Regions from separate parts of the Pseudomonas sp. YNh genome, predicted to be linked through region 1. Evidence: riboswitches for the same ligand, from Rfam matches in the RefSeq annotation. Region 1 holds a riboswitch; each other region holds the start of a gene.
What was found. Region 1 has a riboswitch for cobalamin ahead of WF331_RS06815 (ABC transporter substrate-binding protein). Riboswitches for the same ligand answer to the same signal wherever they lie in the genome.

Region 1 (7,158 bases):
CTGGGACGCCGAGCGCCAGCAATTGCAGCGCGGCAGCTACCTGGAAATCAAGCATAACCAGGAACAGTTCGGCGACCGCCAGACCTTCACCTTTGACCACAGCGTGTTCGGCCTGGCCAGCAAGACCGTGGTCGGCGCGGAATACAACAAGGTCCGCTTCAACGTCGACAGCAATGCGCCCTACAACGATGTGGGCGGCGACTACATCGACCCGTGGCAACCAGAACCGGGCTGGTTTCACAGCGCCTCGCCGCTGCGCCCGCAAACCTTGTCCAGCACCCACACCTTCGCCCTGTTCGCCGAAAACCGCCTGCAGCTGAGCGACCGGCTGTCGCTGGTCACCGGCGTGCGCCGCGACCAGAACCACATCGACCGCACCAACCTGACCAACGACAGCCGCAGCGACCGCAGCCTGCAAGGTGGCAACTGGCGCGCCGGGCTGGTGTTCGCCGTCACCGACGACCTGTCGCTCTACGGGCAGTACTCCACCAGCCAGGAGGGGGTCAACAACCTCATCAGCCTCAGCCCCACACAGATGCACTATGACCTGACCGAGGCGAAGCAGACCGAGGTAGGCCTCAAGCAGCGCTTCTGGGACGGCCGTGGCGAATGGACGCTTGCCGCCTACCACATCGTCAAGAAGAAACTGCTGGTGGACGACCCGATCACCCACGAGAAGCAGCAGGCTGGGCAGGAGACGTCCGATGGCCTTGAGGCAACCCTGGAACTGGCCCTGGCGCATCAGTGGCAGGTATCGGCCAACGCGTCGCTGGTGCGCGCCAGGTATGACGACTTCGACGAGATGGTCGGCGGCGTGGCTCAGGACCGTGCTGGCAACCGGCCGGCCAACGTGCCACGGCGTACTGCCAACCTGTGGTTGAGCAAAGGCTTCGGCCAGCAGGTAGAGGCCGGCATTGGTGCGCGCTACGTAGATGAGCGTTATGCCGATACCGCCAATACCCAGAGCGCCCCCGGGTATACCGTGGTCGATGCCAACATCGCCTGGCAGGTGCTGCCGGATGTGAAGTTGGGCTTGCAGTTGAACAACCTGTTTGATCGTGAATATGTCCAGTCGGCGTTCAGCGGGCAGCAGTGGTTGATGGGGATGCCGCGGTCGTACTTTGCGACGGTGGATTACACCTTCTGATCTGAGCCTGCCTGTGCCGGCCTCTTCGCGGGCTCGCCCGCTCCCACAGATACAACACAGTTTTCGATGACTGCGATATCTCTGTGGGAGCGGGCGAGCCCGCGAAGGGGCCGGCACAGGTAACACAAAAACCCCTACCCACCTCTAATCAAATAGTTATAAGATAACATTTCACATGACATTCATTCCTATCAGCGACCCTCCATGACAAGCGCCAGCGCCACGCCCTCCCTGATCACCCAGCGCCTGCAGAGCATCGATGCCCTGCGCGGCCTGGTGATTCTGTTCATGCTTCTGGACCACGTCCGCGAAACGTTCTTCCTGCACCGACAGGTCAGCGACCCGATGACCATCGACGCCACAGAGCCTTCGCTGTTCTTCAGCCGTACCTTGGCCCACCTGTGCGCGCCAGTGTTCGTCCTGCTGACCGGCCTGTCGGCCTGGCTGTATGGCGAAAAACACCAGGGCCGTGGCGATGTCTCGGCGTTTCTGTTCAAGCGCGGGCTGTTCCTGGTGGTGCTGGAGTTCACTCTGGTCAACTTCGCCTGGACCTTCCAGCTGCCCCCCAGCGTCATCTACCTGCAAGTCATCTGGGCCATCGGCGTCAGCATGATCGCCCTGTCGCTGCTCGTATGGCTGCCACGTGCGGCCCTGCTCGCCCTGGGCGCAGTCATCGTTGCCGGTCACAACCTGCTCGACGGCCTGCACTTTGGCGTGGAGTCCGCCCTGCACGTGCCATGGGCCATCCTGCACGACCGTGGCTGGCTTGAATTTTCCGAAAACCTGCGCCTGCGCACGTCTTACCCGGTGCTGCCATGGATCGGCGTCATCGCCCTGGGCTATGGCCTGGGCCCCTGGTTCGCCCGTGGCAGCACAGCCGGCCAACGCCAGCAGCGCCTGCTGCTGGCTGGGCTGACTGCGTTGCTGGGCTTTGTCGTGTTGCGCCTGTTCAACGGCTATGGCGAGGCGCCGTGGAGCGGTTACCCTACTCTCACCCAAACCGTGATGAGCTTCTTCAACATCACCAAATACCCGCCGTCACTGCTATTCCTGGCCCTGACCCTGGGCTGCGGCCTGCTTTTGCTGCGCGCCTTCGAACGCGCCGGCCAGGCCCGGTGGATCAGCGCGCTGGCAGTGTTTGGCGCAGCACCGATGTTCTTCTACCTGTTGCACCTGTACGTGCTGAAACTGCTGTACCTGGCCTGCGTGGCGCTGTTCGGCCTCAACCATGGCGACTATTTCGGTTTCGACGGCATCACGGCGGTGTGGCTGGGTGCAGCGGCGCTGGCGGTTTCGCTGTACCTGCCAGTGCGCGGGTTCGCCCGCCTGAAAGCGCGCCGCCGCGACATCACCTGGCTGAAGTACTTCTGAAAAGCGTTTTCACCCGGCGGCGCGATGGTCTACCATGCGGGCCGCCGGTTTCCACCATGGAATTAATAGGGAATCCCAGGCCCGTCAATACGGGCCAAACGGAACTGCCCCCGCAACTGTAGGTGCCGAGCCTGCTCCATCGATGCCACTGGGCCACGCGCCCGGGAAGGCCGGAGCCGGGCCATGACGCACCAGTCAGGAGACCTGCCGGCCTACATTTACCAACCGGCGGGGTGTCCGGGATTGGCCATCAGTGTTGCCCCTGCCATCGGCGGGGCTCGGCGATGCCTGTCCGTGCGTTCCTCACCCGAACTGTCCGATAGGAGATCGCCCAGCATGCTGCCCCGTTTCGCCACCCTGCTCGCCGGCCTTGGCCTCACTGGCCTGGCCCAGGCCGCTGCCACCCACTACCCGCTGACGGTCGAGAACTGCGGCAAACCGCAAACCTTCGCCCAGGCGCCGCAGCGCGCCGTCACCATCGGCCAGGCCGGCACCGAGATGCTCTACGCACTCGGGCTGGGCGACAAGCTGGCGGGCACCTCGCTGTGGTTCAACAACGTGCTGCCCGAGTACCAGGCGCAGAACGACAAGGTGCCGCGCCTGGCCGACAATGACCCCAGCTTCGAGGCCGTGGTCGGCAAGCGCCCACAACTGGTGACGGTGCAGTTCGAATGGATGGTCGGCGCCCAGGGTGTGGTGGGCACCCGCGAGCAGTTCGATGAACTGAAGATCCCCACTTACCTGCTGCCGTCGGACTGCGAGGGCAAGGACAACCTGGTCGGCGCCGACGGCACCCGCCTGCAGGCGTTCCAGGTCAGCAGCATCTACAAGAGCGTCAGCCAGCTGGCCGAGATCTTTGACGTGCAGGACCGCGGCACTGCGTTGAACGCCGAGCTGAAAGGCCGCCTGGACAGCGCCAAGGCACAACTGGCCGGCAAGGACCTGTCCACCACTTCGGCACTGTTCTGGTTCTCCAGCGCCGACCTCGACATCGACCCTTACGTGGCGGGCCGTCAAGGGGTCGCTGACTTCATGCTGCGCACGTTGGGCGTGCGCAATGTGGTCGAGTCCACCGAGGAGTGGCCGACCGTAGGCTGGGAAACCCTGGCCAAGGCCAACCCCACCTGGCTGATCATCGCCCGCATGGACCGCCGCCGCTTCCCCGCCGACGACTACCAGAAAAAGCTGGAATTCCTGCGCAACGACCCGGTAACCCGTAACATGGACGCGGTGAAGCACAACCGCATCATCGTCCTCGACGCCGACGCCATGCAGGCCGGCATCCGCCTGTTCCGTGGCCTGCAAACCTTGTCGACAGCCTTCGCCAGCGGTAAAGCGGCCCAGTGATGATTCGCCTGTTACCCTGCATCGCAATCGCCTTGGCGGCACTATTGGCCGCCTTGCTGGCCGGCACTGCCATCGGTGAGACCAACCTGTCACCCAGCGTGGTCGGCCAGGTGCTGGCCAACCACCTGTGGCAGGCCGGCTACCCGGTTGACCCGATCGACGCCGGCATCGTCTGGAACTACCGCCTGACCCGCACCCTGGTCGCTGCAGCCTGCGGTGCCGGCCTGGCCACCTGCGGTGTGGTGCTCCAGGCGCTGCTGCGCAACCCGCTGGCCGAGCCGTACCTGCTGGGCTTGTCCGCCGGCGCCTCGACCGGTGCAGTGCTGGTCGGCCTGCTGGGTCTGGGTAGCCTGGCGCTGAGCATGTCCGGTGGCGCCTTCATCGGTGCGCTGGCTGCGTTCGCCCTGGTGCTGCTACTGGCCCGCGCGGCCGGCCCAGGCAGCAACAACGCGCAGGTGATCCTCGCCGGCATCGCCGGCTCGCAACTGTTCACCGCCCTCACCGCTTTTCTCATCACCAAGTCGGCCACCGCCGAACAGGCACGCGGCATCCTGTTCTGGCTACTGGGCAATCTCAGCGGTGTGCGTTGGCCTTCCGTGTGGCTGGCTGTGCCGGTGGCGCTGTTCGGCCTGGTGGTGTGCCTGTTGCACCGCCGCGCGCTGGACGCCTTCACCTTCGGCGCCGATTCGGCTGCATCGCTGGGCATCCCGGTGCGACGCACCCAGTTACTGCTGATCAGTTGCACGGCACTGGTAACGGCGGTGATGGTGTCCATCGTCGGCGCCATCGGCTTTGTCGGGCTGGTAATCCCGCATGCCCTGCGCCTGCTGCTCGGCCCCGGGCACAGCCGCCTGTTGCCCGCCAGCGCACTGGGCGGCGCACTGTTCCTGATTGCCGCCGACGTCCTTTCGCGCACCTTGATTACAGGCCAGGTGATTCCCGTGGGCGTGGTAACCGCACTGATCGGTGCACCGGTGTTCGCACTGATTCTGGTCAGCCGCCGAGGGCACTCATGACGGTCATGATCGCTGCACAGCTTGCGCCACTGAGCTGCCAGGGCCTGGGGCTGCAACTGGCCGGCAATACCGTGCTGCGCGATATCGACCTGCACGTTGTGGCAGGTGAAACCCTGGGCATTGTCGGCCCCAACGGCTCCGGCAAATCCTCACTGCTTAAGCTGCTGGCCGGGCTGCGCAAGCCGGCCAGCGGCAGCGTGCAACTGCTGGGCGAACCGCTGGCACAGCTGCCCCGCCGCCGTGTTGCACAGGCCCTGGCGCTGGTTGAGCAACAGGCTGACACCCTCGATGCAATCAGTGTGTTCGATGCCGTTGCCCTGGGCCGTACGCCTTGGTTGTCGGCACTGGCACCGTTCTCTGGGGAGGACCGTGCCATCGTCGAGCAGGCCCTGGCTGACCTCGACGCCCTGCACCTGCGCACACGCCTGTGGGGTTCGCTGTCGGGTGGCGAGCGCCAGCGCGTGCACATCGCCCGCGCCTTGGCGCAACGGCCACAGGTACTGTTGCTGGACGAGCCTACCAACCACCTGGACATTCAGCACCAGCTAAGCCTGCTGCAGCAGGTTCAAGCCTTGCCGGTCACCACGCTGGTGGCCTTGCACGACCTCAACCAGGCACTCACCTGCGACCGCGTCGCGGTGCTCGACAAGGGCCACCTGGTCGCCCTTGGCAAACCGTTCGACGTCCTCACGCCCGAGCGCCTGCTGTGCACCTTCGGCGTACATGCCCGCTACCTCACCGACCCCTTCGATGGCGCGCGCATCCTGCGTTTTCGCGCCCCTTGAACCAGGAAGTTCTACTGATGCTGTTGCGCCCTGTTGCCCTGCTGCTTGCCAGCGCCCTGCTTGCCCCCGCCGCACTGGCCGAGGTGCATGAAGTGAAAATGCTCAACCGCGGCAGCGAAGGCGCCATGGTGTACGAGCCGGATCACCTGCGCATTGCCCCCGGCGACACAGTGCGCTTTCTGCCCACCCAGAGCGGGCACAATGCGGCCAGCGTGCCCGGCCTGCTGCCCACAGGCGCCGAACCCTTCAAGAGCAAACTGAACCAGCCTTTCGAGCAAACCTTCAGCGTGCCGGGCGTATATGGCATCCAGTGCATTCCGCACCTGGCGATGGGCATGGTTATGTTGATCCAGGTGGGTGATGCGCCGGCTGCCGAATTGCCAGCCAGCTTGCCTGCACGGGCGCAAGCCCGCTTCGCGGCCCAGTTGCAGAAGCTTGAGGCCGCGCGATGAACCGGCTGGTGTTAGCGTTGCCGCTGCTGGGGTTGTCGCCCTTGGCCCTGGCCGACTCCGCGCAGTCGCAAAGCAGCGGTTTTGTCGAAGACAGCAGCTGGAACATCCTCAACCGCAGCGTATTCGACCAACGCGACTACAAGCACGGTGGGCGCAACAGTGCCGCGCGCAATGCCTACAAACCGCGCAGCGAACGTAATGGCAAGGCCGAGGAATGGGCCTACGGTTTGATGGGGACCTTTCAGTCCGGCTTCACCCAGGGCCTGATCGGTGTTGGCGTCGATGCCCATGCCTACCTGGGCGTGCAACTCGACAGTGGCGGCGGGCGCGCGGGCAAAGCGCGCCTGCTGGGGGTGGATAACGATGGGCACCCGAAAAACGAATACAGCCGTGCAGGGGCAGCGCTGAAGTTGCGGGCGTCCAATACCGTGCTCTCCTATGGCGAGCAACGGGTCAAGACCCCGGTATTCAGCTCTTCCGACAGCCGCCTGCTGCCCGAAACCGCTACAGGGTTCTTCCTCACCAGCAACGAGTTCGACACGCTCAAGCTGCTGGCCGGGCACTTCAACGAAAGCACCGACCGCAATGCCTCCAGCCACGACAAGGGCTTCGTGGTGAACTACTCCAACGGCAAGCAAGGCAACAGTTTCGACCTGGCCGGTGTGGTGTGGAACCCCGGCGCAGCGTTCAGTGGCAGCCTGTATACCTCGCGCTACGAAGACAGCTGGAACCAGCACTACCTGGGCAGTACCTTCAGCCATGCGCTGGATGACCGACGCAGCATCAGCCTGGACCTCAACCTGTACCGCACCACGGACACTGGCAAGGCGCTGTCCGGCCGCATCGACAACACCACCTGGAGCCTGGTCTCGCGCTACAGCCAGGGGCCGCACGGTTTCAGCCTTGGCTGGCAGCAGGTCGACGGCAACACCCCGTTCGACTACGTGACGCGAGGGGCAATCTTCATTGCCAACGCCGTGCAGATGTCGGACTTCAACGCCCCGAACGAGAAATCCTGGCAGGCACGCTATGACCTGAAC
Region 2 (7,158 bases), on a different contig from region 1:
TGCGCTGGTTGATCAGCTTGCGCAGGTAGCTGTTCCAGAACACCACGCCCGCCAGCAGCAGGGCCGACAAAACCAGTACCTGCAAGGCCAGGGTGCGGTAGTCGCGCCAAGGGCTATCGCTGACCAAGGTGCTGGTGCGCCAGCGGTTGGCCAGCTGGTCGAGCTCTTCGGGTGGAATGCTCAGCAGTGCCTTGTCGAGGATGGCCTGTAGCTGCGGCTGGTCCGCGGCCACGGCGAATGCGGCAATGGCCGGGTCGTCGTCCAGCACGCTGGCGATGCGCAAGCGGCCCTTGAAAACATGGCTGATGTAGTAGGCGGCGTTGATATGGCTGCTAAGGGCAACGTCGGCAGCCCCCCCGGCCACGGCCTCCATGAGACCGAGCGGGTTGTCCACTTCCACCAGCCGGGCCTGCGGGTAGCGTTGTTGCAGCAGCGCCCGCTGCGGCGAGCCGCGTACCACGGCGATGCGCTGACCATCCAGCGCCTTGGCCTGTGCCGGGAAAGTACTGTCGCTAAGGGTAACCAGAACGCGTGGGCTGACCAGGTAGGGGCGGGTAAAGCGCAGTTGTTTCGCGCGATCCGCGCCATAGCCCAATGCGCCAATCATTTGTGCATCGCCACGGGCCAGACGCTCGACCATTGCCTGCGCCGAATCGCTTTCGACCGCGCTGAAGTGCAGCCCTGTGCGCAGCGAAATCTGTTTCAGCAGGTCCAGGGTGATGCCGGTTGGGCGGTGTTCGGCGTCGTTGAACGTCAGTGGCGCCAACGAGGTGTTGACCAAGACATTGATGTTGGGGTGGGCCGCGATCCAGGCTTCCTCTTCCTTGCTCAAGGCGGTGAGGTGACGCTGCAGCAGCAGGCTGGTGTGGCCACTGCTCCAGCGGCGCAGGATATTCAGCCGCTCGCTGTCGGTGATGCGGGCTAGCGCCATGTCGACCAACCGACGCAAGCGAGGGTTGTCGCTGGCCAGGGCAAAGGCAAATGCCCCCGCAGGGACCTGGCAGAAGTGGTCGATTCTGAGCGTGCCCTGGTAACTCTTGCCAATCGTGAAATCGGTACTGATGGCATCGCCCAGGTAGGCATCGGCCTCGCCCAGATCGACAGCGGCCAGCCCGGCCAGGGTCGAGCGGTACAGGCTTAACTGCGCCTTGGGGTACAGATTGCGTACGGTGCTGGCCGGCAGGTAGTGATCGACCATCGCTAGGCGCAGGCCGGCGAGGTCGGGTTTGTTCTTCAGGCTGGTTCCTTCGCGGGTGACGATGACGGGCATGTCGTCGGCATACGGGGTGCTCAGGTCAAGCTGGGCATCTGCCGCCTCGAAGGCATTGGAGCTGCCCAGCAGGTCGATACTGCCCTCACGCAACGCAGCGATGGCCTCGTGGCGGTTGTCGAACCGCCGTACTTCGACGTTTATGCCCAGCTGCTCGGCGATGATGCCGGCGTAGTCTGCGCTAATGCCTTCGTAGTCCTGCTGGCTGGCGTTGAGTTCGAAGGGCGGATAGTCGGGACGCGAACTGCCCAGCACCAGGTATTGGCGTTGCTTCAGCCACTCCCGGTCTTCCCTGGACAGTTGCAACGGCGCTGCGGCACTGACCGAGCGCGCCAGCAGTTGGCGAGGTTCGCTGTCGGCCAGCAGCGCGGCGGGGCCGGACAGGCCGATGGCCAGGAGCATGCACGCCAGCAGGCGCTTCATGGCGGCCGAGCGCTCAGTAGACGCTGTTGCGTTTGGCCAGGTCGACCATTTCAACCAGCGATTCGGTCTTGAGCTTTTCCATGATACGGCCCCGGTAGGTGCTGATGGTCTTGGCACTCAGGTTCATGCAGGTGCCGATATTTTTGTTGTTTTCGCCGCGCGCCAGGCGCCGCAGCACTTCCATTTCACGGTTCGACAGGCTGGCCAGGCGTACCGGTTCGCTCTCCAGCGAGTTGCTGTTGACCGACATTTGCGGGAAGGTCGAATAGCCCTTGACCAGGGCCTTGAGGGCAAACAGCAGCGCTTCGTGGTCTTCTTCCTTGGTGACGAAAGCGCCGATGCCGGCATCCAGACAGCGCCGCACGTACAGGTCGGTGGCCTGGCCGGTCAGCACCATGATCTTGGGCACTGGCTCCAGGCACTGCAGGCGTTTGATCACTTCCATGCCGTCCAGGCCGGGCAGGCCGATGTCGAGCACTACCACGTCCGGGCGCAGGTCGCGGGCTACCTGCGCCACTTCGCTGCCGTTACCCACCTCGCCAACGACATGAAAACGTTCACGCTCCAGTAGTAGGCGCAAAGACAGTCGGACAATGGGGTGGTCGTCGACGATCAGCACGGTTGTCATGTGGAAAACTCCTGTCAAGATGTGGTCCGCTTCCTGGAACACTCAGGAATACGTCTGCAAGTGGGTTAATCGGAAGCGCTGCAAGATACGACCAATCCCGAGGTTTGGTAATGCCGAGTATAGAAGTGTTGATAATCCGCGCGCTTGTTGTTGAAAAGTCCTACAAGCAACGGGAAAGGCATCACCCTATCAAAGCGGCAATGCCTGGTTTGAGGTGTGGAGTCAGGCGCAAGCAGCGTGTGCTTTGTTCACGCGTTGGGTGGCAGCGGGGTTATTGACCAGCGCCTGGCCGACCCGCGTCGGGCGGGCCACCAGCTGGCCGGCACAGTTGGGGCAGCGGCCCTTGAAGCGGGTATCGGCGCAGGCGCGGCAGAAGGTGCATTCGAAGGAGCAGATCAGCACATCGGGGCTGTCGCCCGGCAGGTCGGTATCGCAGCACTCGCAGTTGGGGCGTAATTCCAGCATGGGTGTGACTCCTGTTCGCAGGCGGGAACCCGGAGTCTGCTACGCCCGTGGCAATGCTGGCAATGCTCAGTCGCCAGGGCGGTACAGGTGCGCGTGCCCGGCACGGTACAAGGCCGACTCGGCGAATGGAGTGTCCCCGAGCACATGGCCTACCAGGATCAGCGCCGTGCGGCGAAAATCCTTGGCTGCGACGCGCTCGACGATATCGCCAAGGGTGCCGCGCACCCAGTCTTGGTCAGGCCATGTGGCACGATGGACCACCGCCACCGGGCAGTGCGCGCCATAGTGCGGTAGCAGTTGTTCGACGATTCGCGACAGGTGCTTGACCCCCAGGTGAATCGCCAGGGTGCTGCCATGGCGCGCAAGGTCGCCCAGTTGTTCGCCGGGTGGCATTGGCGAACTGTCGCCATAGCGGGTGAGGATCACCGTCTGCGCGACCTGTGGCAGGGTCAGCTCGCAGCCAAGCAGAGCGGCGCTGGCCGCCGTGGCCGTGACCCCGGGTATGATCTGGTAATCGATGCCCAGCGCCTGCAGGTGGCGGATCTGCTCACCGATGGCGCCGTACAGGCTGGGGTCGCCGCTGTGCACCCGGGCCACGTCCTGGCCTTGTTCGTGCGCGCTGCGCATGGCGGCGATGATCTGCTCCAGGTGCAACTCGGCACTGTTGATCACGGTCTCGGCCTGGTGGCCGTCGAGCACGGCAGCAGGTACCAGTGAGCCGGCATAGATGATCACCGGGCACTGGCGGATCAGCCGTTGGCCCTTGACCGTGATCAGTTCCGGGTCGCCGGGGCCGGCACCGATGAAATACACCGTCATGGAAAGTCCTTGCAAGAAAGAGGAGCGAATTGTTCAGCAGGCCAGGGCGAGGGTCGCCGGGCCCAGTACCTGGCGGGTCAGCAGCAACCGGGCTGTGCTCCCGGGCTGCTCGCTGGCGAGGGCCAGCGCCGCGCTTTCGGCTACGCCCCAGCAGCCGCTGTGGGCATGGGCTGTGGCAGAGCGGTGGCTGAGCAGCGGCTCAAAGGCTTGCAGTTGCGCGCTATGGTACAGCACCAAAGGCAAGCCAAGGCGTTCGGCCAGTTGCTGCAAGCCGGCTTCGTCGGCCTTGAGGCTGATACTGGCAATGCCGCGCAGGTCGGCAAGCGCCAGGCCCTGGCTAGCCAGGGCTTGGTGCAGCAGGGTTTGCAGGGTGTCCACCGGGCAGCCCCGGCGGCAGCCGAAGCCGGCGTAGAACGCCGACATCAGGCCTGGCTGGAGCGGCGGAACAGCCACGCACTGAGCAGGCCCAAGGCTACCCAGAAGGCAGCGTTGGTCAGCCAGGAGGCCATCTTGAACTGGGTCTCCAGTGCTTCGGGGGCCAGGCTTTCATGTACTTCGGGCTGCGGAGCGCCGATTACATGGGGGATTACCAGCAGCACGGCGCCCAGCGCCTTCAGTAGCCAGTGGCGGGCGAACACCAGCAAGGCCAGGCCAAGGGCCGTGGCGCTGGCCGTGCCAATCCACCAGGCCTGGCGTTGCCCCAGGTCGGCGGCAGCAGTGCCGGGCAGCTCCGGTGGCAGCCCCAACGTCGGGGCCAGGCAGAACACGGCAAAACCGGCCAGGCCCCACAGCGCACCGGTGCCGGCACGCTGCGGTTCGCGCAGGCTGTAAAGGGCGGCGAGAATAAGGGCGAAGCCGACTGCGACCACCAGGTTGCCCCCGGTGGTGGACAGCACCCGCTGCCAACCGTCTTCCGGCGACCAGGCTTCGGCGCTGTGCTCATGGGCGGCCACTTCGCCACCATGTTCGTGCTGTGCGGCCGGGGCCGAGGATTCGTAGGTTTCCGCCTCAAGAATCAGCGGGGCGACCCAGAAGCTTTGCAGCAGGGTCAGCAGCAGGGCCGCAAGCAGCCCGCTGAAGCCCGCGGTACGGGCAATGCGCGTGATCATCAGGCGTACTCAGTGGCAGGGGAAGGCGGCGCTGTGGCGGGTGTCGTGGGCGGCGTTGTGCACGGCCTCGATGTGCGAAAAGCCGGCGAAGTACACCAGGCACAGGCCCAGCAGGCTGGCGCCGACGGCGATGACGACGCGCTGGCTGAGGGTGACGGGTGTGGCAAGGCTGTGCTGCTTGGTGCTGGTGACGGGCATGACGCGTTCCTCTGCTTTTTGTTGGCAACGGGCAAGCGCGGCATCCCCGATGCGTGGCCGCCCAGGGGAATGCAACAGCGCCCGCCCACCGCGGGGTGTTCATGAACGCCAGGCCGGTCTCCGGGCTTGCGAGGAGGAGCAGGGCTCCTGGAAAGCGTCACCTTCCCATGCCGGACTACATGGCACAGTGGTACAGACGCTTCACTCGCTTACCGTTGCGGGGGCAGCACCGGCCTTGTCCGGCCCTGATGGAGGGCCTGGGACGCACCGGTTTCCCGTTTCACCCCCTGTGGGGGCACCTGAACGTGAGGCATAAGGAGAGCATGGGGGCGGGGTTTGCGTCAATTGCCAAGTACCGAAGGTGCAAGGTACACCTGTGGGAGTGGGGTTACCCGCGAACACCGGCTTTGCCGGTGCCATGCACCGGGTTGGATGCTTCGCGGGTGAACCCGCTCCCACAGGCCAGGAGCAAATGTGCAGATGCTTCAGAAGTCATAGGCCAGCTTGGTGTACCAATAGCCGCCACCTGGGTGGAACGGTGGGTTGCCGTACGCCGCCTGGTTGCCGTTGGCGTTGTACACGCCGTTCTTGTCGGGTCGCACATTGAAGATGTTGGTGCCACCCACACTGACGGTCAGGCTGTCGAACAGCAGGTAGGACAGGTCCAGGTCGGTGATCCACTTGGCGCCGAAGGTGCGGTCCTGGGCCTGGTTCTGCTGCCAGGTTTCGACCTTGCCGTAGCGGGTGGTCTGCAAGGTGCCGGTGAAGCTGCCCAGCAACCACTGGCTGCCCAGTACCCATTTGGTTCTCGGCGAGGCTGCCACCAGGTCGCCCTCGCGGCCATGGCCGACCACGTCGATACCGGCGGCGGCCAGCGCTGCGGGCGTACCCCGGGTGCCGCGTACGGTCGTCTTGTTCCAGTTGAAGCCCAAGGTCCAGCGCACATCGCCCCAGGCACCGAACTCGCTGGTGTGGTCGCCCACCAGGTCGAGGCCGCGGGTGCGGGTGTCGAAGGCGTTGGTGTAGTAGTTGATCCAGGTTGTGCGTGCCAGGCCCAGCGATTCGAGGATGTCGCCAATGGCACCGGCACCGTTCTGCCGGTCGTAGAGGTTTTCGGTGAGCAGGATGCGGTCGTCAATGTCGATCAGGTAAGTGTCCAGGGTAACGCTGGTGCGGCGCGCCGGTTGCCAGGTCAGGCCAAGGCCGGCGTTGCGCGATTTCTCCGGGTCGAGCTTGTCGCCGCCGAATGCCAGCGCGGCGGCACTGCCGGGCGCCACGGTGCGGCGCAAGGCCGGCACTACATTGCCGTCGGCGTCCAGCGCGGTGCGGTTGTCGCTGACGGTGTAGCCGCTCTGGGTCAGCGACGGGGCGCGGAAGCCGCTGCCCAGGGTGCCGCGTACCGCCACGGTTTCGCTCAGTTCATAGCGTGAATTGAGCTTGAAGCTGGCGGTGTTGCCCGAGTCGTCGTCGTAGTGCTCGACGCGCGCGGCGGCGCCCAGGTACCAGCGCGGCGTCAGGTCCAGGCCGAGGTCGATGTAGGCGGCATAGTTGTTGCGCTTCACATCGGCCTCGTCTTCCGGGCGAATGGTCAGCGCAGCCTGGGCGCCCACGGCGGTCTGGCCGTTGGCCAGCGCATAGAGCGGGTTGGGGCGCCCGTCTGCCAGGGTAGCCGGGTAGGTGTAGGGCCCGACGCTGTAGGCGATTGGGTCGCCGGCGAAGGTCCGGAAGCGCTCCCAGCGGTGCTCCAGGCCGGCCGAGACGCGGGTCGGTACCGCCAGGCCGAACAGGCCATCGAAGGCGCGGGTGATGTCCAGGTTGTTCACCCACTGGTCGAACTGCAACGTCGCCAGGTCATCGAACGAGGTTGGTGAGGCCGGGCCGTAGGTGGGGTTGATGGTCAGGTCGCTGGACTGCTGGTTCTTGTTGCGCCCGTAGGTGGTGGACAGGTCCCAGTCCCAGGCACCGGCGGCGCCACGTGCGCCGAGCAGCCACTGGTAGTCGGTGTCCTTGATGTTGTTGAGCGGGAAATACCCGTCGGGGAACAACTCCGGGATCGAGGCGTTGCTGTTGGGCAGGCGGTAGTTGTTGAAAGCCTCCAGCTTGCGCTCGGCATAAGTGGCGAATGAATACAGCTTCAAATCGTCGCTGATGGGCAACTCGGCGTTGTAACCGAGGTTGAAGGCGCGCAGGTCAGGGTCGCCGTTCTTCACCGCCCGGTGGTCCCAGGCGGCCTGGCGGTCGTCTTC
Region 3 (7,158 bases), on a different contig from region 1:
ACAGGTCGAGGGGGCGCTCGCGGTATAGGACGGCGGCCAGCGCTGCCTTCATCCGTTCGCCGCCGCTGAGCAGGCTGCTGGGCAGCTCGATACGGGCCGCATCCAGGCCCAGTTGTGCCAGGCGGCTGCGCAATTCGCCCTGGGCCAGCACCGGGTTGGCTTGGTGCAGGTGTTCAAGCACGCTGCTGTGGCCTGTCAGCGTGCTGCAGTGCTGGTCGAGCAGGGCAGTTTCGCCACTGCGGCGCAAAATGTCGGGTGATGCCGGTAATTCCCCATTCAGCAGCCTCAGCAGCGTGGACTTGCCACTGCCATTGGCGCCGACCAGGCCCAGCCGCTGGCCCAGGCACAAGCGCAGGTCAAGCGGTTTGCGGGTGCCATGGGGCAAGCGAAGTGCCTGCAGGGCCAACACTTCGCGGCCGACATGACGCTGGGGCGTGGGGGCATGCAAGGTAATTGCAGTGGCTTGCTCGACCTCGCGGGCGGCGTCATGCACTTTGCCCAGCAATGCTTGCCGGGCATCGCGATGATCACGCCGCTGCTTGCCCGCCGTGGCCTGGCTGCGTTCCTGCTGGCGGTCGACCAGGATCTTGGCCTGGTTGGCATGCCTGGCTTGACGCCCGGCCCGGGCCTGATGGCGTTCCAGGTCTTCGCGCTGGCGCTGCAGTTCACGGGCCTGGCGTTGTTGCTCCTGCTTCAGCCGGGCAAGTTGCTGCTGGGCTTGCGCCACCTGGCTGGCTTTTTGTGCTGCATAGAAGCTGTAGTTGCCGCCATAGGCCTGCAACCCCAGGCTGGACAGTTCGACAATGCGTGCCATGTGCGCCAGCAGGCTGCGGTCGTGACTGATTACCAGCAAACCTCGGTCCCAGCCCTCGATCATGCTCAGCAGCTGGGCACGGGCGTCGCTGTCCAGGTGGTTGCTCGGTTCGTCGAGGATCAGGTAGTCGGCACCGCTGAGCCATGCGCCTGCCAGCGCCACGCGCATGGCCTGGCCGCCGCTCAGGCTGCGTGCGGGCTGGCGCCAGTCAAGGTGACCCAGGCCGTTGCGCTGCAGGTGCATCTGCAATTGCTCGCGGATATCCCAGCGCTCGCCAACGGTGTCGAAATCCTGGGGGTTGATGCTGCCTTGCTCGATGCGCTCGAGCGCCGCAACCACCGCCCCCACCTGCGCCAGGTCGGCAAGCGTGGCGCTGCGCTCGATTACCTGCTGGTTCAGCAGATGGACAGGCCCACGGCGCCTGCACTGGCCGCTGCTCGGTGCACGCTGGCCGGCGAGAACCTGCCCTAGCAGGCTCTTGCCCACGCCATTGCGCCCGACCAGGCCGGTACGCCGTTGGTCGAAGGTTTCGTTGAGGTCGGTAAACAGTACCCGGCCATCAGGCAAGGCCAAACAGACGCTGTCCAGCGTCAGGATCGACGTGTTCGTCATGCACAACTCCACAAATGCCGCGACATCTCCGGAGCAAACCGGAGGCTGAAGACTGGCCGTCGAATGGACGGCGGCATTAATGGCGCATTGGACGAATACCTCATACTGGGGGAGTGCGTAGCCTAACGGCCCGCTGGGGGCGGGTAAAGTACCGCCCGCCGTGTATGGGTTTCCTGCACGGGCCTCATCGCCGGCAAGCCAGCTCCCACAGGAACTGCGCTGCCTCCAGGCCGGCGCGGTCAAGGTGAGAACTGCGCTGGCTTCAGGCCGGTGCGGTCAGGTGGGAGCTGGCTTGCCGGCGATGCGCCGCGTGAGCGGCGCCCGATCTTGACTGGCCCTGAGCTCAGTGCCCCGTCAAGCGCTTGGCCCAGTCGCCTCCGTGGCTCTGTTTGCAGGCCTCTTCGCTGTCAAACCGTACATGCCAGGCCGGGTGATCCAGTTGTATGCCGGCGTGGTCCAACGCCTGGCGGGTCAGCGCAAGCATGCGTGCCTTTGCTTCACCCGCCACAGCAGCGACTTTCTCGGCCTCTTGGTCAAACACCCAAGTAATACGCAGGCTGGCCGGGAAGTTCTCAGGATCCAGGCGATGGGTGAGCCAGGTGAACCCGACGATTTCTGCCTTGGCGGTTTCACAGGCGTCCGTCAGGCACGCTACCAGCTCCCGCTCCAGGCGGGCCATTTCGCGTTTGCCCAGCGCCTTCACAGGTTGGCCTCGTCATCGATCTGCTGGCAGAAGCGCAGGCGGTTGCCGAACGGGTCGCACACCTGCATCTGCAGGCCCCAGTCCAGGCGCTCGGCTTCGGGCCGGGCGTAACCGTACTGTTTGCCTTGCAGTTCATGCTCCAGCGCCCGCAGGTCGTCGAGGCGGGCAAACACTGTAGAGCCGGGGCAGGCATCGCCATGGTGCTCGGTAAGGTGCAGTATCAGGCCATCACGGTGAATCTGCATGTACAACGGCAGGTCCGGGCTGAAGCGGTGCTCCCAGTCCAGGCTGAAGCCGAGGAAATCCATGTAGAACTCCCTGGCCTTGTCGACCGAGAAGATGCGCAGTACCGGTATGGCGGGGGCGAGGGGCATGGGGCGTCCTTGACAGTGGGCAAAGTCGCCACTGTACCGCAGTGCCGCCAAGAGTTGTCGGCACGCCCCGCAGCAATGGTTGACCACCCGCCAGCCACTGCGTAGCCTTGCCACTTCGAGGTTCTTCGGCCAGGCCGAAGCTAAGACGGGAACGCGGTAAAAGCCGCGGCTGCCCCCGCAACTGTAAGCACCGACAACGGATCGACACAGCCACTGCGCCAACGCGCGGGAAGGCGTCATCCCGCCAGCCCGCGGTTCAACTGAACGGGGGATGGAACGGTGCAAGCCAGGAGACCTGCCTCGCAACGTTTTCGACTTTCAACCGGGCGGGGTGATCCGGTGGCGAACAAGCCCGGCCGGCCTGGCCCGCGGCTGTCGTCCTGCATGCCCGCGCCACTCTGCCAAGGGCAATGCGACATGAAAACACTGGCCAAGCTTCCCGTTACCATCGTTACCGGCTTCCTCGGCTCGGGCAAGACCACCTTGCTGCGCCACATGCTCGACAACGCCCAGGGCCGCCGCATTGCGGTCATCGTCAACGAATTCGGCGAACTGGGCATCGACGGCGAAATCCTCAAGCAGTGCAGCATCGGTTGCACCGAGGAAGAAGCCAGCGGCCGTGTCTATGAACTGGCCAACGGCTGCCTGTGCTGCACCGTGCAGGAAGAGTTCTTCCCGGTCATGCGCGAGCTGGTAGCTCGCCGCGGCGACCTGGACCACATCCTGATCGAGACCAGCGGCCTCGCCCTGCCCAAGCCGCTGGTGCAAGCCTTCCAGTGGCCGGAAATCCGCAACGCCTGCACTGTCGACGCGGTCATCACCGTGGTCGACAGCCCGGCCGTGGCCGCCGGCACGTTTGCCGCCTACCCGGACCAGGTCGATGCCCAGCGCAAGCTCGACCCTAACCTGGACCACGAATCGCCACTGCATGAGCTGTTCGCCGATCAGCTGGCCAGCGCCGACCTGGTGGTACTGAACAAGGCCGACCTGATCGACGCGGAAGGCCTGGCCAAGGTCCGCGCCGAAGTGGCCGAAGAACTGCCGCCGGCAGTCAAGGTGGTCGAGGCCAGCAGCGGCAAGCTGCCACTGGAGGTGCTGCTGGGCGTGGGCGCCGAGTCCGAGGCACACATCGATGGCCGCCGCACCCACCACGATTCGCACCACGACGGCGATGATCATGACGACCATGATCACGACGCCTTCGATTCCATCTCCATCGACCTGCCAGAGGCTGACGAAAGCCTGCTGCTCGACGCCCTGACCCAGCTGGTGGTGGAATTCGGCATCCTGCGCGCCAAAGGTTTCGCGGCCATCCCGGGCAAACCGATGCGCCTGCTGGTACAAGGCGTGGGTACGCGTTTCGACAAGCACTTCGACCGCGCCTGGCGTGCCGACGAGCCGCGCATCACCCGCCTGGTGCTGATCGGCCAGGAACTGGACGCTGCCCAGCTGGAAGCGCGCCTGCGCCAGGCCTTGGGCGCCTGACCCGTGCACCTGCTGCGGACCCAGCCCGGCGGCTTCGTGCCGGACGACAGTATTGCCGATCTCGGCCAGACACCCGCCGAGCTGGTGATTCTCTGCAGCGGCGATTCGCACCTGGCGCTGCTCGCCGATACCGCCGAGCAATTGCCTGAAGGCTTCCCCAGCCTGCGCCTGGCCAACCCGATGCAGGTGCAGAACCACGCTTCGGTCGACCTGTATGTCGACCAGGTGCTGCGCCATGCCAAGGTCATCCTGGTGTCGCTGCACGGCGGTGTCGGCTACTGGCGCTATGGTGTTGAACAACTGGTCGAGCTGGCCGCCCGTGGCGTGCAGCTGATACTGGTGCCGGGCGATGATCGACCGGACCCGGAGCTGACCCGCCTGGGCACCGTCGCGGGCGACCAGGCCGAGCGCCTCTGGCACTACTTGCGCCAGGGCGGCAAGGCCAATGCCATCAACCTGTTCAACTGCCTGGCCAACCAGTGGCTGGGCCGCGATTATGCCTGGGACGAGCCGCAACCCTTGCCGCGCACCGCTGTGTATCACCCGGCCAAGGGCAGTGTGGCACTGGAAGACTGGTACCCGCACTGGCACCCGGATTACCCGGTGGCGCCGCTGCTGTTCTACCGCTCCCACTTGCAGGCGGCCAACACCGCGTTCATCGACGTGTTCTGCCAGCGCCTGCAAGCCGCTGGCTTGAACCCGTTGCCGATTGCCGTGGCCAGCCTAAAGGAAAGCGCCTGCCTGGAGCAGGTCGAGGCCTGGCTGGACGAAGTCGGTGCCGAAGTGCTGGTCAATACCACCGGTTTTGCCCTGTCCAGCCCCGAACGGCCCAACCTGCGCCCGTTCCGCCGTGACATTCCGGTGCTGCAGGCCATCTGCGCGCAGGACAACCAGCCCGGCTGGGAAGCCAGCGAACAGGGGCTCGGTGCGCGCGACCTGGCCATGCACATCGCCTTGCCCGAACTGGACGGGCGCATCATTACCCGCCCGGTCAGTTTCAAGGACATGGCCTGGCGCAGCGAGCGCAGCCAGTCCGACGTGGTGTGCTACCGCGCCCACCCCGAGCGCATGGACTTCGTCGCCGAGCTGGCCCGCCGCTGGGTCGAGCTGGCGCGCCTGCCCAACGCCCAGAAACGCGTGGCCCTGGTAATGGCCAACTACCCGACCCGCGATGGCCGCATTGGCAACGGCGTTGGCCTGGACACGCCCGCTGCCGCACTGAACATTCTCAAGGCGCTGCAGACCGAAGGCTATCCGCTGGCCGATTTGCCGGACAGCGGCACGCAACTGATTCACCAGCTGCTCGGCGGCGTGACCAACGACCTTGACCACCTCGACCAGCGCCCTTGCGCCCAGAGCCTGAGCCTGGCCGACTACCAGGCCGCCTTCGAGCGCTTGCCCGAGGCCAATCGCCAGGCAGTGCTGGAGCGCTGGGGGCCGCCCGAGCAGGACCCGATGTACCGCAGCGGCCGGCTGATGGTGGCCGGCTTGCGCTTTGGCCTGACCTTCGTCGGCATCCAGCCCGCCCGGGGCTACCAGGTAGACCCCAGCGCGGTGTATCACGACCCCGACCTGGTGCCGCCGCACGGCTACCTGGCGTTCCACTTCTGGCTGCGCCACGCGTTCGCCGCCGACGCGGTGATCCACGTCGGCAAGCACGGCAACCTCGAATGGCTGCCCGGCAAGGGCGTCGGCTTGTCGGCGCAGTGCTGGCCGGACGCGCTGCTTGGCCCGCTGCCGAACATCTACCCGTTCATTGTCAACGACCCGGGCGAGGGCGCCCAGGCCAAGCGCCGTACCCAGGCGGTGATCATCGACCACTTGATGCCGCCGCTGACCCGTGCCGAAACCTACGGCCCGTTGCGCCACCTGGAGCAACTGGCCGACGAGTTCTACGAAGCGCAGCTACTCGACCCGCGGCGTGCCCGCGAGTTGCAGCGCGACATCCTCGAGCTGGTCAAGGTCAACCACATCGACCGTGAGCTGCAACTGGAAGGGCAGCTGGACGATGCCGCCGTCTGGCTGCCGCGCTTGGACACCTATCTGTGCGACCTGAAGGAATCGCAGATTCGCGATGGGCTGCACGTGTTTGGTCAATCGCCAGAAGGGCGGCTGCGCCTGGACACGCTGCTGGCGCTGTTGCGGGTCGAGCGTGGCGACGGTCGTGGCGGTAATGCCAGCCTGCTGCGGGCCTTGGCCAAGGCCTTGGTGCCAGGCTTTGACCCGCTCGATTGTGAGCTTGGGCTGCCCTGGCAGGGCGAACGCCCTGAGCAGCTTCTGGCCATGAGCAGTGAACCCTGGCGCACCTGTGGCGATACCCGCGAGCGCCTGGAGCTTTTGGCGCAGCAGGTGATCGAGCAAGCGCTGGGCGGCACCCTGCAGTTGCCTGAACCGAGCGAATGGCAGCCGGTGCACGACGTGGTGCAGGCTTTGCGCGAAGCGGTGGCGCCCAGCCTGGATGCCTGCGGCACTGCTGAAATGAGTGGCCTGCTGGCGGCGCTGGCCGGGCGATTCGTGCCTGCCGGCCCCAGCGGTGCGCCCAGCCGTGGCCGCCTCGACGTGCTGCCCACCGGCCGCAACTTCTATACCGTGGATGTGCGCAACCTGCCCACTACCACGGCCTGGCGCCTGGGCTTCGCCTCGGCCAGCCTGATCCTCGAGCGCCACCTGCAGGACCATGGCGATCACCTGCGCCAGCTTGGCCTGTCGGTGTGGGGCACGGCGACCATGCGTACCGGCGGCGACGACATCGCCCAAGCCATGGCGCTGATGGGTGTACGGCCGGTGTGGGCGACCGGCAGCCAACGCGTTGACGATTTTGAAATACTGCCGCTGAGCCTGCTCGACCGCCCGCGGGTGGATGTGACCTTGCGCGTTTCGGGCTTTTTCCGCGATGCCTTCGGCAACCTTATCCGCCTGTTCGATGCGGCCGTGCAGGCAGTGGCCGCGCTGGACGAGCCCGATGATCTCAACCCGTTGGCCGCCCGTGTACGCAGCGAGCGTGCCACGCTGCAAGCGCAAGGCGTAGACGCCGAGCAGGCCGCGCGCCAGGCAGGCTGGCGGGTGTTCGGCGCCAAACCCGGCGCGTATGGCGCGGGGGTGCAGAACGCTATCGACGGGCGCCTGTGGCACAGCCGCGACGATCTGGCCGAGGTCTACCTCAACCATGG

Region 2: linked by a shared signal. The riboswitch ahead of WF331_RS18030 (CbtB domain-containing protein) and the one ahead of WF331_RS06815 (ABC transporter substrate-binding protein) in region 1 are both predicted to bind cobalamin.
Region 3: linked by a shared signal. The riboswitch ahead of cobW (cobalamin biosynthesis protein CobW) and the one ahead of WF331_RS06815 (ABC transporter substrate-binding protein) in region 1 are both predicted to bind cobalamin.

What each region holds. Positions count from the first base shown of each region.
Region 1 covers NZ_JBBMRJ010000005.1:213,505-220,662, reverse strand. Annotated here, with positions in the region: gene WF331_RS06825 (TonB-dependent receptor) at 1-1,147, shown strand, start outside; gene WF331_RS06820 (DUF1624 domain-containing protein) at 1,352-2,518, shown strand; cobalamin riboswitch at 2,547-2,744, shown strand; gene WF331_RS06815 (ABC transporter substrate-binding protein) at 2,855-3,865, shown strand; gene WF331_RS06810 (FecCD family ABC transporter permease) at 3,865-4,881, shown strand; gene WF331_RS06805 (ABC transporter ATP-binding protein) at 4,878-5,666, shown strand; gene WF331_RS06800 (pseudoazurin) at 5,684-6,118, shown strand; gene WF331_RS06795 (OprD family porin) at 6,115-7,158, shown strand, end outside.
Region 2 covers NZ_JBBMRJ010000017.1:33,830-40,987, reverse strand. Annotated here, with positions in the region: gene WF331_RS18060 (transporter substrate-binding domain-containing protein) at 1-1,693, opposite strand, end outside; gene WF331_RS18055 (response regulator transcription factor) at 1,707-2,321, opposite strand; gene WF331_RS18050 (DUF1272 domain-containing protein) at 2,544-2,786, opposite strand; gene cobM (precorrin-4 C(11)-methyltransferase) at 2,853-3,605, opposite strand; gene WF331_RS18040 (cobalamin biosynthesis protein) at 3,639-4,028, opposite strand; gene WF331_RS18035 (CbtA family protein) at 4,028-4,714, opposite strand; gene WF331_RS18030 (CbtB domain-containing protein) at 4,724-4,912, opposite strand; cobalamin riboswitch at 5,007-5,230, opposite strand; gene WF331_RS18025 (TonB-dependent receptor plug domain-containing protein) at 5,398-7,158, opposite strand, start outside.
Region 3 covers NZ_JBBMRJ010000012.1:137,207-144,364, reverse strand. Annotated here, with positions in the region: gene WF331_RS14895 (ATP-binding cassette domain-containing protein) at 1-1,426, opposite strand, end outside; gene WF331_RS14890 (hypothetical protein) at 1,770-2,129, opposite strand; gene WF331_RS14885 (glyoxalase superfamily protein) at 2,126-2,503, opposite strand; cobalamin riboswitch at 2,605-2,820, shown strand; gene cobW (cobalamin biosynthesis protein CobW) at 2,921-3,988, shown strand; gene cobN (cobaltochelatase subunit CobN) at 3,992-7,158, shown strand, end outside.